2 regions of the Mesorhizobium captivum genome follow, and region 2 is predicted to be linked to the other one. Evidence: riboswitches for the same ligand, from Rfam matches in the RefSeq annotation. Region 2 holds a riboswitch; the other holds the start of a gene.
What was found. Region 2 has a riboswitch for cobalamin ahead of RFM40_RS17020 (DUF1636 family protein). Riboswitches for the same ligand answer to the same signal wherever they lie in the genome.

Region 1 (7,460 bases), on a different contig from region 2:
CCAGTCAGACGGCGGAGTGCAAACCGGTCAAATAGCCGTTTTGCACCGCCCTGTGGCGCGGCACCATCAGCGCGCTACCACCTCGGATCGTCTCCGGCATAGCGTTGCGTTTCGGTTGAGCGTTGTAACAGCTCCTTCCAGAAAATTCACAGAGGCTTTGCAACACCAAATCGCTAAAAATGGTAGGACTCCCAAAGGCTGTTTGAGGTCAGCGAGGTCAAGCCGGGTGCATGTATTTCCGGTCACAAAGCCGCGACCTATGAGCACTTCGGGTGCGAAGAGCCTGAGTCTACCTGGGATAGGCTGGCACTTACGGCGTGCGATGCAATGGTCGCAGCGCCGCGAGACTCGTGCCGAGTAGATTGGCATGCGGAAAGCCCATCCCAACTGATCTCGCCCGGCCGGCGTGGCAAAAAGCCGGCAGTCGTTGGAGATATCGATGCCGGAATACGACGTGCTTTGCATCGGCAATGCTATTGTCGATATCATCGCGCAGTGCGACGAGGCCTTCCTCGAAACCAACGGCATCATCAAGGGGGCGATGAACCTCATCGACACCCGGCGCGCCGAACTGCTCTACAGCCGCATGGGGCCGGCGATCGAGGCTTCCGGCGGCAGCGCCGGCAACACGGCGGCGGGCGTGGCGAGCTTTGGCGGCCGCGCCGCCTTCTTCGGCAAGGTGTCGAACGACGCGCTCGGCGACATCTACACGCACGACATCCATGCCCAGGGTGTGGCCTTCGACACCAGGCCGCTCCATGGCGAGCCGCCGACGGCGCGCTCGATGATCTTCGTCACGCCGGACGGCGAGCGTTCGATGAACACCTATCTCGGCGCCTGCATCGAACTCGGGCCGGAGGACGTCGAGGCCGACAAGGCCGCCGGCGCCAAGGTCACCTATTTCGAAGGCTATCTGTGGGATCCGCCGCGCGCCAAGGAAGCGATCCGGCAGACCGCGCGGCTCGCGCATGCCGCCGGCAGGGAAGTGTCGATGACGCTGTCGGATTCCTTCTGCGTCGACCGCTACCGCGACGAGTTCCTGGATCTGATGCGTTCGGGCACCGTCGACATCGTCTTTGCCAACAGCCACGAGATCAAATCGCTTTACCAGACCGCTTCCTTCGATGAAGCGCTCGCCGCCATCCGCAAGGATTGCAGAATAGCCGCCGTCACCCGCTCGGAAAAAGGCTCGGTGATCGTGCGCGGCGACGAGACCGTCACCATCGAGGCAACGAAGATCAAGGAGCTGGTCGACACGACCGGCGCCGGCGACCTCTACGCGGCCGGCTTCCTCTACGGCTATACGAGCGGCCGCAGCCTTCAGGACTGCGGCCATCTCGGCTCGCTGGCGGCCGGGCTGGTGATTCAGCAGATTGGCCCGCGGCCGCGCCAGAACTTGCGCCGCGAGGCCGAACAGGCAGGGCTGCTGTAGGGGCGGTCCAAGGACTAGCTTCCTTCCTCCTAGTGAAATCTGTTTAGGAAAGCGCGGGCAAATCAAAATGTCGCATGTGCATCCCGTTGAGGGCGGTTTTCCCCTTGGCGCTTCTGGTCTAGTTGCCGGAACTCGGAAACGGGTTGGCGCCACTTACCGGTGGCAGTTTCAGGTGATCTTGATATCAGTCGGCGCGCGGACGCCCACATTCGCGTACTGCAGCATGCGACTAGCCTCGCAGTTCTGCTGGCGCGCCACCCTGCCTCGCGCCCCAATCGGTCCGACCAAAGGCCCGGCTCACAACTCTTGCGCAGCCGGGCCGAACGGCCGAGCCGCCGTCTGGCACGGTTCTGCACAGCGCCCTTTGTCAATTTGGCCCTGTCACCTGCAGCGGCCAAAGTCTGGCTTCATGTAGCCAATCTCACTTACCGCGTGCCGAAACGATCGAAAAGTTCGTCCTCTACGCGACTTGGAAATCACCCCGAAAGTACAAAGTGCGTTCACATAATGACATAAACATTTCTTTATGCGATATTGACAAAAGAGCTGACTGCTGTGATTGTGTCCAAGCCATGGTTCTCCGTACGGCGCTGCCGCAGCGGAGCTAAGAGGGAAGCCGGTGAGATGCCGGCGCTGCCCCCGCAACTGTTAGAGGCGAGCCGACCCCACTCATGTCACTGAGGCGAACAGCCTCGGGAAGACGGGTAGAGGCTATGACCCCCGAGCCAGGAGACCTGCCACGGCGAACTATTGTCCACGGGCGGGGTGTCTCGGTGGCCGCTGCAGCCCGGCGTTCGTACCGGCCTACTGGCGCCTTCGTTGTCCCCCACGCCCCAACCATCGGGGTATCGCATGACTCTCTCTCAACAAATTCCTGTAGCAACGCTTGGTGTGCCGCGTATCGGTCGCAGGCGAGAATTGAAATTCGCGCTTGAAAGCTATTGGTCCGGAAAATCATGCGCTGCCGAGCTTCTCGCGACGGCAAAGGCGCTGCGTGCCGCGAGCTGGGAGGAGCAGCGCGATCGCGGTGTGTCGAAAATCCCGTCGAACGACTTCTCGCTCTACGACCATGTACTCGACACCGCCGCCATTGTCGGCGCCGTGCCGTCCCGCTACGCATGGAATGGCGGCGAGGTCCCACTCGACATCTATTTCGCCATGGCCCGCGGCAACCAAGGTCAGACGGGCAATCGCGACTCTGGTCGGGAGCCTGCGGCTAGCCCTGCCCTAACCGCGATGGAAATGACCAAATGGTTCGACACCAACTATCATTACATTGTGCCGGAACTTGACGACGATCAGGCGTTCACACTCTCGTCGACCAAACCGGTTGATTACTTCCTCGAGGCTAAAGCCTTGGGCATTCATACACGCCCGGTCATGCTTGGACCGGTCACTTTTCTCAAGCTGGCGAAGTCACCTGTCGAAGGTTTCAATCCCCTCGCGCTCCTGCCGCGACTTCTGCCCGTCTACGAGCAACTCCTGCGGAGGTTGAAATTCTCGGGAGCCGATTGGATGCAGATCGATGAACCAGCGCTTGTGCTCGACCTAAACCCGAACGAACGAGCCGCACTTGAATTTGCCTATGGGCAGCTGTCGAAGGCCGCGCCCGAGCTGAAGATCATGCTGGCTACCTATTTCGGGCCGCTGGGGGACAATCTCGAGACGGCGATATCGCTGCCTGTGGCGGGCCTGCATCTTGATCTCTCGCGTGCTCCCGAACAGTTGGAGATGGCTGGTCGGCTCGCGCCTAAGGATCTGGTATTATCGCTTGGCTTGATCAATGGCCGCAACGTCTGGCGCGCGAACCTCACTGCCATTCTCGACCGCATCAAGCCGATCGTCGCGGGCTGGCCCTTGGATCGAGTCGAGATCGCGCCTTCGTGCTCGATGCTGCATGTGCCGATAGACTTGCGTATGGAGACGGTACTGGATGCGAACATCAGGTCCTGGCTCGCGTTCGCGGCCCAGAAGACCGACGAACTGGTCATCCTGGCTCGGGCCTTGTCCCAAGGTAGAGATGCCGTGGCTGGTGAGTTGAAAGCCTCTGACGAGGCTGCCGCGACTCGCGCAACATCCACGAAGGTCCATGACCCGCTCGTTGAAGGGCGGATCGCCGACATCAACGGTGCTATGAAGCAACGAAAGAGCGCATTTGCCGAGCGTTCCAGGGTCCAGGCCCGCACGCTCGGCCTGCCGCCGTTCCCGACGACGACCATTGGATCCTTTCCGCAGACGCCTCAGGTGCGCAAGGCGCGTTCCGCTCACGCGAAGGGCCAGCTCAGCTATGTCGATTACGAAACCTTTCTGAAGAAGGAGATCGAGGCTGCGATTCGCTTGCAGGAGGAGATCGGGCTGGACGTGCTGGTGCATGGGGAGTTCGAACGAAACGACATGGTACAGCATTTCGGCGAGCAACTTTCCGGCTTCGCCTTCACCGAACATGCCTGGGTGCAGAGTTATGGGTCGCGCTACGTGCGTCCCCCCATCATCTTCGGCGACGTATCGCGCGCCAATCCGATGACGGTGCGCTGGTGGCAATTCGCCCAGTCGCTTACGCAAAAGCCTGTCAAGGGAATGCTTACAGGCCCAGTGACCATTCTCAATTGGTCTTTTGTTCGCGACGACGTACCCCGCTCCGAGGTCTGCCGCCAGATCGCGCTCGCTATTCGCGATGAAGTGACGGACCTCGAAAGATCCGGCGCAAGGATGATCCAGATCGACGAGGCCGCGTTTCGCGAAGGCTTGCCGCTGCGCAAGTGCGACTGGAAGGTCTATCTTGACTGGTCGGTCGAATGCTTCCGGATCGCTTCAACAGGTGTAAAGGACTCGACTCAGATCCATACCCACATGTGCTATTCGGAGTTCAACGAGATCATCGACGCGATCGCTGAGCTGGACGCGGATGTAATTTCGATTGAGACATCTCGCTCGGCAATGGAACTGTTGGACGTCTTTACGAGCTCTAAATATCCGAACGAAATCGGTCCCGGAGTCTATGACATCCACTCACCGCGCGTTCCTGAAGTCGCCGAGATTTCGGCCCTCCTCATGCTTGCTCGCGAGCGCTTGTCTGATGGTCAACTTTGGGTAAACCCCGACTGCGGCCTCAAAACTCGCAAATGGGAGGAAGTCCGCCCTGCCCTCATTAACATGGTTGCGGCAGCATGCGCGCTGCGGGAGAAACAGCAGGCCGAGCTCGCGCGACTCCTGTGACCCGCAAACGCGCGAGCAGCAGCGGCCGCGGACGGGTGCCTTTGCCCGACACATTTGCCTGGCAAGCTGGCATCAAAGCCGTTCGGGAGAAAAGTTCTGATCGCGTTGTGGAAGCATGTTCATCATGGTGCTTGCCGTGAGGCGCTGTCATGAGCCATTCTTTTCCATCCATTGGATTTGTAGCAGCCGCTGATCCTGGGCGAACCAACCTTCGAACGCGCGACGCTCCAACGTGGGGCGCTTCATTCCGTGTTCACTGTTACCAATTTTTGAACCGATGTTCAGCCGATGGCCGGCGACGGCACCACAACCGCGAAGGACCAAGGCGGTAGCTGCCGGCAGGAACCCGATGGACCTCAAGCGCGGCATCGACCTCGCCGTCAGCGAAGTCGTCGCGGCGCTCGGCAAGGCTGCTAAGAAGATCACGACCTCCGAGGGAAGTCGCCCAGGTCGGCACGATTTGGGCCAATGGCGACGAGTCGGTCGGCGCCATGATCGCCGAAGCGATGCAGAAGGTCGGCAACGAGGGCGTCATCACCGTCGAAGAAGCCAAGACCGCTGAGACCGAGCTGGAGGTCGTCGAGGCATGCAATTCGACCGCGGTTATTTCTCGCCCTATTTCGTCACGAGCCGTATGTGCTGATCCACGAGAAGAAGCTCAGCAATCTGTAGGCACTTCTTTCGGTGCTTGAGGCCGTCGTGCGTCGTGCAGTCAGGCAAGCCGTTGCTGATACGCGGCTGTAGAAGGCATTGTTGCGGGAGGCGGCGTGGCTTTGCTGCGGGCTTCGCTGGCCATTACCGTCACGGGCGCCAATGCCGAGCAAAACGCGGGCGTGGCAATAGTGCGTCGTGCGCTGCAGGCTCCGGCCCGCCAGATCGCTTCGAATGCAGGCGCCGAAGCTTCGATCGTCGCCGGCAAGATCCTCGATAACAGGGGAGGCGACGTTTGGCTTCAACGCCCAGACTGGCGAGCATGATGACATGATCGGCATGGGCATTGTCTATCGATGAAAGTCGTTCGCGCGGCTCTCCAGGACGCGACCTCGGTCGCCGGCCTGCTCGTCACCACCGGAGCCATGATCGCCGAAGCTCCGAAGAAGGAGCGGCGGCATGCCGGGCGGTATGCCCGGCGGCGGCATGGCAGCGATGCCGCCCTCTTCCGCGCATTATAACTTTCATGGCGAGCAAAGTAGGGATCGAGCAAACCGGCAATCTCGACATGATTAGTGGCACCTCCGGCATATGCTGGAGGGTGGCGACCTGATAAAGCGAACGTGAGGTCCGCTCGCGTTGGACGGCGAAGTCACTCAGGATCGCCGGGCGGTTTTTTACGATTCCGCATCACGGGCGTCAAAAAATCAACGCCAATGTCCATAGGCGCGCCACGCCATGGCCGCTCGCGGCGGTCTCCAGGCGCGCGGGCGCCAAATACAGCGGCAATCCGACTTCACGGATGTTTTTCAGTGATCGCGAATACCGTTTCTTCGGTCTGATGCGCGCTGGGCGCCGGCGAGTCACGCGCCTGGCTGAATTCGATGGGGTCGCCCACAATATCGATAGAGCAATAAGATATATCCACCTGGCCGCGGACCCTGATATGCATCTCGTCGAAATCCAGGTGTCGGTGACGATGCGCTTTGTCACTTGAAGGCTGGGACCGCAGCTATGAGCGCGTCGCAATCATTCGACGGTGACTGATTTTGCGAGGTTGCGCGGCTGGTCGACATCTGTGCCCATGAAGACCGCCGTGTGGTAGGCAAGAAGCTGCAGGGGCAGTGAGAATATCATCGGCGCGATAATCTCGTCTACAGCTGGCAGCACGATCGTGTGCATCGTGTCGAGCTTCGATGCGGTTGCTCCTTTTTCATCGGTGATGAGGATAATCCGCCCTCCACGGGCGGCCACTTCCTCCATATTGGAGACGGTCTTGTTGAAAAAGCGATCAAATGGCGCGACGACGATCACCGGCATGTTCTTGTCTATCAATGCGATCGGACCATGCTTCAATTCACCCGCCGCATAGCCCTCGGCGTGGATGTACGAAATCTCCTTGAGCTTGAGCGCACCTTCCATCGCCAATGGGAAACTGGTGCCACGGCCGAGATACAGGACGTCGTGATACTTGGATAAATCGCGCGCCAGGAATTCGATCTTAGGTTGGATGCTGTTCAGGACCTGGCCCATAATGCGCGGCATTTCGGCAAGGCTCCTGACGAGCGCCTGCACCTCGTTTTCGGTTACCGTCCCGCGGGCCCGGGCGGCGCTGATGACGAGTGCGGCAAGAACGGCAAGCTGGCAGGTGAAGGCCTTGGTGGAGGCGACGCCGATCTCCGGGCCGGCAAGGCTCGGGAAGACCGCGTCGGCCTCTCGAGCGATGGTTGATTCGGCGGCATTGACGATGGCGCCAATTGTCAGTCCAAGCTCCTTGGAGTATCTCAGCGAGGCCAGCGTATCGGCGGTTTCGCCAGATTGCGAAATGAAAAGAGCAGCAGACTGGGGCGACAACGGGATCTCGCGGTAGCGAAATTCGGACGCAACGTCGATTTCGACTGGCAGGCGAGCATAGCGCTCGAACCAGTATTTTCCGATCAGTCCGGCGAGGTAGGCGGTGCCGCAGGCAGAGATCGCCAGGGTCGGAATGCTGGCAAAATCGAAGCTAGGAACCGGATCGGCGCGATTCTCTATCAAGCTGACATAATGGGCGAGCACATGGCCGATGGCCTCGGGCTGCTCGTAGATTTCCTTCTCCATGAAGTGGCGATGTTTGCCCTTGTTGGCCAGATAAGCCGCGGCCATGGAGGTCTGACGCGGA
Region 2 (7,460 bases):
ATAGGCGAGCACGGCTTCGCCAATGCGGCCGGAGAGCTTCTCGCCGAGATAGGTGGAGAGTTCGTTCAACGCCAGGGTCATTGGCTCACCGTTCGATCGTGCCGGTGCGGCGGATCTTCTTCTGCAGGAGAAGAATGCCGTAGAGCAGCGCTTCCGCGCTCGGCGGACAGCCGGGCACATAGATGTCGACCGGCACGATACGGTCGCAGCCGCGCACCACCGAATAAGAGTAGTGGTAGTAGCCGCCGCCATTGGCGCAAGAGCCCATCGAGATGACGTAGCGCGGCTCCGGCATCTGGTCGTAGACCTTACGCAGCGCCGGCGCCATCTTGTTGGTAAGCGTGCCGGCCACGATCATGATGTCGGACTGGCGCGGAGACGCGCGCGGCGCGACGCCGAAACGCTCGCTGTCGTAGCGCGGCATCGAGGTGTGGATCATCTCGACCGCGCAGCAGGCGAGGCCGAAGGTCATGAACATCAGCGAGCCGCTACGCGCCCAGGTGATCAGCGCTTCAGTGGAAGTGACAAGAAAACCCTTGTCGGCCAGCTCGTTGTTGATTTCGAGGAAGAAGGGATCGTCCTCCCCCACCGGCCTGCCGGTGTTGGGGTCGATGATGCCCTTGGGCTTCGGCGCGACGAGGGTGCCTGAACTGTCGTTCAATCCCATTCCAGCGCTCCTTTTTTCCATTCATAGGCAAAGCCGATGGTCAGCACCGCGAGAAACACCATCATCGACCAGAAGCCGAGCATGCCGACCTTGGAGAAGGACACCGCCCATGGGAACAGGAAGGCAACCTCGAGATCGAAGATGATGAACAGGATCGACACCAGGTAGAAGCGGATGTCGAACTTCATGCGGGCGTCGTCGAACGAGTTGAACCCGCATTCATAGGCGGAAAGCTTTTCCGGGTCGGGATTGCGGTAGGCCACCAGGAAAGGCGCGACGATAAGCGCGAGACCAACGACCATCGCCACTGCGATGAACAGGACGATGGGCAGATACGAACTTAGGAGTGCGCTCATGCGGCGACTTTCCTTTGGCGGGCCAGTTCACTTTGATTACAGCAACGGACTCTAATGCGGAAGCGTGACAGTTTAACCCGCTGAACCGTTTTAAGGGCCCTATGCTGCGATGCGGCGAGGGTTAGCGCAGCGGTTTCGGCGAAGCAAGTCAAACGTTGTTCAAAAACCCGCCCTGGACGCCATATCGGAAGAAACTGGTCCGATCCGCTCCTGTTTGATTTCCTTCACTTTTTACTCCACTTTTCTCTCCTGACACATCTCCCGCCATTTGCCTGCTAGCATGTCTGGAATCTCCGGCTGGAAATGCCGGCAAAAGATCGGGGCAAGGATAGCTTGATGAAGGAAAAAATCTCGCTTCGCATGGCCAGGCGCATTGCGCTTGCCGCGCAGGGTTTCACGGACCCCCGCCCCGGCGGCGAGCCCAACCGCCGCCACCTCGCCCGCGTGCTCTCCCGAACCGGGCTGCTGCAGATCGATTCCGTCAGCGCGGTGGTGCGCGCCCACTACATGCCGCTTTATTCGCGTCTCGGCCCCTACCGGCTTGCGCTGCTCGACAATGCCGCGGTCACCCGCAAACGCGCGGTATTTGAATATTGGGCGCACGAGGCGTCCTTCCTTCCGGTAGAGACCTACCCTCTGATGCGCTGGCGCATGCAGCGCGCCGAGCAGGGCGAGGAGATGTATCTCGGCCTCGCCAAATGGGGCCACGAGCGCAAGGAGACGATCGACGAGATCTACCGGCAGGTCGCCGAACGCGGGCCGATCGCCGCTTCCGACATCGAAGGCCACAAGGGCAATGGCGGCTGGTGGGGCTGGAGCGAGGCCAAGCACGCCTTCGAATGGCTGTTTTGGGCCGGGCGCATCACCACCGCCTACCGGCGCGGCTTCGAGCGCTATTACGACCTGCCGGCGCGCGTTCTGCCTCAGGCGGTTCTCGATCTGCCTGTCCCGTCGGTCGAGGACGCGCATCGCGAATTGCTGCGCATTTCCGCCCGCGCCCATGGCATCGCCACCTATGGCGACCTGCGCGACTATTTCCGCCTGGCGCCGGGCGACACCAAAGACCGCATCGAGGAACTGGTCGAAACGGGCGAGCTGCTGCCGGTGAAAGTCGAAGGCTGGGACAAGACCGCCTATCTCCACAAGGACGCCCGTTTCCCGCGCCGGATCGAGGCCCGCGCCCTGCTCGCGCCGTTCGATCCCGTGGTCTTCGAACGCACCCGCACGGAAAAGCTGTTCGGCTTCCGCTACCGCATCGAGATCTACACGCCGGCAGAAAAGCGCCAATATGGCTACTATGTGCTGCCGTTCCTCCTCGGCGACCGGATCGTCGCTCGCGTCGATCTGAGGGCCGATCGCCCGGCAAGCATCTTGCGCGTCCACGCAGCCTATGCCGAGGCCGAGGCCCCGCCCGAAACGGTCGCGCAGCTCTTCGAAGAATTGAAGCAGATGCAGGCGTGGCTCGGACTGGAGCGTATCGAAGTGACGCCGGCCGGCGACCTCGGGCCGGCGCTGGTCGACATCTCGGCGTCGCACCCTGCGTTGACAGGCGCATAGCCGTAAGCCTAAATCCGAGCCAGACGGTCTTCTCCCGGCAAAGGGAGGAGCTAAGAGGGAATGCGGTGCGGGATAATTTCCTAAATCCGCGGCTGTCCCCGCAACTGTAAGCGACGAGCCTCAGCCGAAAACCACTGGGATGTTCCCGGGAAGGCGGCGCCAAGGCGATGAAGCGCGAGCCAGGAGACCTGCCGTCCGAGACTTAAAATATCCGATCGCCCGGCGGGTTTTCCGGGCAAGGAGCCTGGTTTTGGATCGCAACGGCAGTTTTCCGGCAAATATTGCGGACATTCCGTCCGAGCCCGACGACGCCTTGGCCGGTGTGACCGTTATCGTCTGCTCCTCCTGCCGCGACGAGACTGGTTCGGACGCGCATCCGCGCGCTGGCGCCCTGCTGGCCGAGGACACGCGCCGCGCTGCATCGGGCGAAAAAATCCGCATCCACACCGTCGAATGCCTTGGCAATTGCAAGCGCCGGCTCAGCGCTGCGCTTCTGCGCGACGGCTGCTGGAGCTACGTCTTCGGCGATCTGGACACGACGAGCGGCGCCGACCTCGTCGCCGGCGCAAAGCTCTTCGCAACTTCCACCGACGGCCTCATCCCCTGGCGCGGCCGGCCCGACTCCCTCAAGCGCGGCCTCGTCGCCCGCATCCCTCCCCTCGACCTCCTGAAGGACCGATCATGAACGCATCCGTTTCCCGAGTGCCCTGCACCGTCGTCACCGGCTTTCTCGGCGCCGGCAAGACGACGCTGATCCGCAACCTGCTCGAAAATGCCAAGGGCAAGCGGCTGGCGATCATCGTCAACGAGTTCGGCGATGTCGGCATCGACGGCGAGATCCTGAAAGGCTGCGGCGTCGACACCTGTCCGGAAGAAAACATCGTCGAGCTCGCCAATGGCTGCATCTGCTGCACCGTCGCCGATGACTTCGTGCCGGCGCTCGACCAGATCCTGTCGCGCACGCCGAAGGTCGACCACATCCTGATCGAGACTTCCGGCCTCGCTTTGCCGAAGCCGCTTGTCCAGGCTTTCCAGTGGCCGAGCGTGAAGAGCCGCGTGACGGTCGACGGGGTCATCGCCGTGGTCGACGGCCCGGCGCTGGCCGACGGCCGCGTCGCCTCCGACATGGACGCCCTGCAGGCGCAGCGCGCCGCCGACGACTCGCTCGACCATGACGATCCGGTCGAAGAGGTATTCGAGGACCAGATCGCCTGCGCCGACCTGATCATCCTATCGAAGAGCGATCTGATGGACACGGCCGGCGCGGCCCGCGCCAACGCCGTCATCGGCGAGCATGTGGCGCGCGCCGTGAAGGTCGTGCCGACCGCGCAGGGCAAGGTCGATCCGTCGGTGCTGCTCGGCCTCGGCCTCGCAGTCGAGGAGGATATCGAAAACCGCAAGACCCACCACGATGACGAGCTCGACCACGAGCATGACGATTTTGACTCCTTCGTCATCGATATCCCGTCGATCGCCAATCCGGATGAGCTGGCCAAGCGCGTCGCTCTCGCCGCCGAGCAGGAAAACGTGCTGCGCGTAAAAGGCTTCGTCGAGGTTGGCGGCAAGCCGATGCGGCTCCTGCTCCAGGCTGTGGGCCCACGCGTCAACCACTATTACGACCGCGCCTGGACGGCCGAGGACGAGCGCCGCTCGCGGCTCGTCGTCATTGGCCTCAAGGGGCTTAACCGCCCGGCGGTCGAGCGTATCCTCGCCGGCTAAAGGCAATCCGCACAGCGATGCATATCCTCACCACGACATCTGCTTCGCTCGACGACCTCGCCGAGCCGATCGACCTCAGGCAGACGCCTGCGGATGTTGTGGCCCTGTCCTTCACCGACAGCGACCTCGCCGGGCTGGCGGCGGCCTGGAAGGCGGACGCGGAACGCCTGCCGTCAATGCGTCTCGCGGCGCTTCGCGACCTCCGCCATCCGATGTCGGTCGACCTCTGGATCGACAGCGTTGCCCGTCATGCCAAGGTCGTTCTGGTCCGCATCCTCGGCGGCTATGACTGGTGGCGCTATGGCTGCGACCAGTTGGCGGCGATTGCCCGCGAGCGCAGCATCAAGTTGGCGCTGCTGCCGGGCGAAAGCCACGATGAGGATCAGCGCCTGATCGAAGGCTCGACCCTGCCGCGCTCCGAGCTCGACGCCCTGCTCGGCTATTTCCGCGAGGGCGGCCCGGCCAATATGAGTGCGCTGGTGCAAAGGCTGGCGCGGCTTGCGGGGTCGGATGCGGCGGTTGCGGAACCGGTGAATGTGCCGAAGGCGGGGTATTATCAGCCTAAGCGCGGCGTGGTCCCCCTCCCCCTCGAGGGGAGGGTCCGGCCGCAGGCCGGGGGTGGGGTCCTCCGCGACGCGCGCCGACGCACTGAAGAACGACCACGGAAAGAGGCGTTGAGCCCAGTCGTGCCGACCCCTCCCGGCCCTTCGGGCCACCCTCCCCTCAAGGGGGAGGGAAACGCCGCGCCCGTCATCCCGATCCTGTTTTATCGTTCGATGCTGCTCGCGGCAGACGTGGCGCCAATCGACGCACTGGTCGAAGCGTTGAGGCTGCAAGGCATAACGCCGGTGCCGATCTTCCTTTCCAGCCTCAAGGATCCGGCGTCTCTGACTTTCGTCGAGAATGCCATCGCCGCACTCAACCCGTCTGCGATCGTCACCGCCACCGCTTTCGCCTCCGGTGCAGAACCCGGCGCCGAAACCCTGTTCGACCGCGCCGGCGTACCCGTCTTCCAGGTCATCGTCGCGACGACGCGGCGCGAGGTCTGGGAAAAAAACCAGCGCGGCCTGGCGCCCGCCGATCTCGCCATGCATGTCGTGCTGCCGGAGCTCGACGGCCGCATTCTGGCCGGCGCGATTTCCTTCAAGGGCGAGGTCGAAACCGATCCGGCGCTGGCCTTCCGCGCCTTCGCCAACAGGCCGGAAGCCGACCGCGTGGCGCAGGTCGCCAAGCGCATCGCGGCGTTCGTTCGCCTGCAACAGACCGAGCGGGCCAAGCGCAACCTGGCGATCCTGATCCCCGACTACCCGAGCGCGCCCGGACGTACAGGCTATGCTGTCGGCTTGGATGTTCCGTCGAGCGTGCTCGCCATGCTGCATGACCTGAAGGAACAGGGCTATGCGGTTGAGAGGATTCCGCAATCGCCGCGTGAGTTGCTGGATGCGCTGGAGGTGGGTGGACAGGGGCTAAGCTTAGAAGACTACCTGCGCTTGTCCACGGAACTGCCGGGAGGCGTGCGTGATGCAGTCAAGGCTGCCTGGGGTAGCACGGAAGACCAGATAGGACTGCGCGAGGCGCGCCCCTCTGTCCTGCCGGACATCTCCCCCTCAAGGGGGGAGATTAGCAGTTCCGCTGATGGCGCCATTCCTGCAGCACTGGCGATTGGCGAAAGCGCAGACAAAAGAGCGATCTCCCCCCTTGAGGGGGACATGTCCGGCAGGACAGAGGGCGGTGTTCAAGCGTCAACATCTGCGAAATTCCCCTTCCGCGCCGCCACCTTCGGCAACGTCACCGTGGCGCTGGCCCCTGATCGCGGACGCTCCGCCGACCGCCGCGCCGATTACCACGACCCGACGCTGCCACCGCGCCACGCGCTCATCGCCTTCGGGCTCTGGCTGCAGAAATCGCTCGGCGTTCACGCCATCGTCCATGTCGGCGCGCACGGCACGCTGGAATGGCTGCCGGGCAAGACGGTGGCACTTTCCGACACGTGCTTCCCCGAGATCGTCACCGGCTCGCTGCCGGTCATCTATCCTTTCATCGTCTCCAATCCCGGCGAGGCGGCGCAGGCCAAGCGCCGTATTGCGGCCGTGACGCTCGGCCATCTGCCGCCGCCGCTGACCGGTGCCGGCCTGGATGAGGCACAGCAGAAGCTCGAGCGGCTGGTGGATGAATATGCCCAGGCCGACGGGCTCGATCGTCGCCGCCGCGATCGGCTGGCCAAGCTTATCGTCGAAACCGCGCAGAAATCCGGCCTGGCAGCCGAGGCCGGCGTTGCTGGCACCGATGCGCCGGACGAGGCGCTGCGCCGCATCGACGCCTGGCTCTGCGACCTCAAGGATTTCGCCGTCAAGGACGGGCTGCATGTCTATGGCCGCACGCCGGAGGGCGAAGCCGATCTGCTGCGCCGGCAAAGCGCCGAGACCGAAAAGGCTGCCCTGCTGGCGGCGCTCGACGGCCGCCACATCAAGGCTGGCCCCGCCGGCGCGCCGGCGCGCGGCCGCTCCGACGTGCTGCCCACCGGCCGCAACCTCTTCACATCCGACCCGCGCACCATGCCGACGCCGACCGCCTATGACCTTGGCCAGGCGGCGGCGGAGGAAGTGGTGCGCAGCTACATGCAAAGCCACGGCGACTGGCCGCGCTCGCTGGTCATCGACCTCTGGGGGTCGGCTTCTTTGCGCACCGGTGGCGAGGAGATCGCGCAAGGCCTTGCGCTGATGGGCTGCCGGCCGCAATGGGACGCCGCGACGGGCCGCGTCACCGGCATCGAGGTGCTGCCGCCGGCAACGCTCGGCCGCCCGCGCGTCGACGTCACCTGGCGCATCTCGGGCCTGTTCCGCGACATGTTCCCGACCCAGATCGCGTTGATCGACGCCGCCGCCAGCGCCGTCGCCGGCCGCGACGAGGACGAATCGGAAAATCCCCTCGCAGCCGCGACTCGAGCCGCTGGCAAGGTCGGGCCCCGCATTTTCGGCACCTCGCCCGGCACCTATGGCGCTGGCGTCGAGGATCTGCTGTCGCGCGGCGAATGGGGCGCGCGCGAGGAGATCGGCCGCGCCTATCTCGACGCCACCTCGCACGCCTATGGCGGCGCCGATGGCGAAGCGATTTCCGCCCCCGGCGCCTTCGAGGGCCGCATCGCCGAAGCCGATCTGCTT

Region 1: linked by a shared signal. The riboswitch ahead of metE (5-methyltetrahydropteroyltriglutamate--homocysteine S-methyltransferase) and the one ahead of RFM40_RS17020 (DUF1636 family protein) in region 2 are both predicted to bind cobalamin.

The regions. Positions count from the first base shown of each region.
Region 1 is NZ_JAVIJB010000062.1:15,894-23,353, reverse strand. It holds gene RFM40_RS31265 (adenosine kinase) at 440-1,432, shown strand; cobalamin riboswitch at 1,989-2,188, shown strand; gene metE (5-methyltetrahydropteroyltriglutamate--homocysteine S-methyltransferase) at 2,285-4,648, shown strand; gene RFM40_RS31255 (hypothetical protein) at 4,796-5,074, opposite strand; partial or broken gene RFM40_RS31250 (TCP-1/cpn60 chaperonin family protein) at 4,971-5,875, shown strand; gene RFM40_RS31245 (hypothetical protein) at 6,096-6,251, opposite strand; gene glmS (glutamine--fructose-6-phosphate transaminase (isomerizing)) at 6,329-7,460, opposite strand, start outside.
Region 2 is NZ_JAVIJB010000018.1:94,090-101,549, reverse strand. It holds gene RFM40_RS17040 (NADH-quinone oxidoreductase subunit C) at 1-81, opposite strand, end outside; gene RFM40_RS17035 (NuoB/complex I 20 kDa subunit family protein) at 86-667, opposite strand; gene RFM40_RS17030 (NADH-quinone oxidoreductase subunit A) at 658-1,023, opposite strand; gene RFM40_RS17025 (winged helix-turn-helix domain-containing protein) at 1,360-2,580, shown strand; cobalamin riboswitch at 2,588-2,790, shown strand; gene RFM40_RS17020 (DUF1636 family protein) at 2,831-3,265, shown strand; gene cobW (cobalamin biosynthesis protein CobW) at 3,262-4,299, shown strand; gene RFM40_RS17010 (cobaltochelatase subunit CobN) at 4,317-7,460, shown strand, end outside.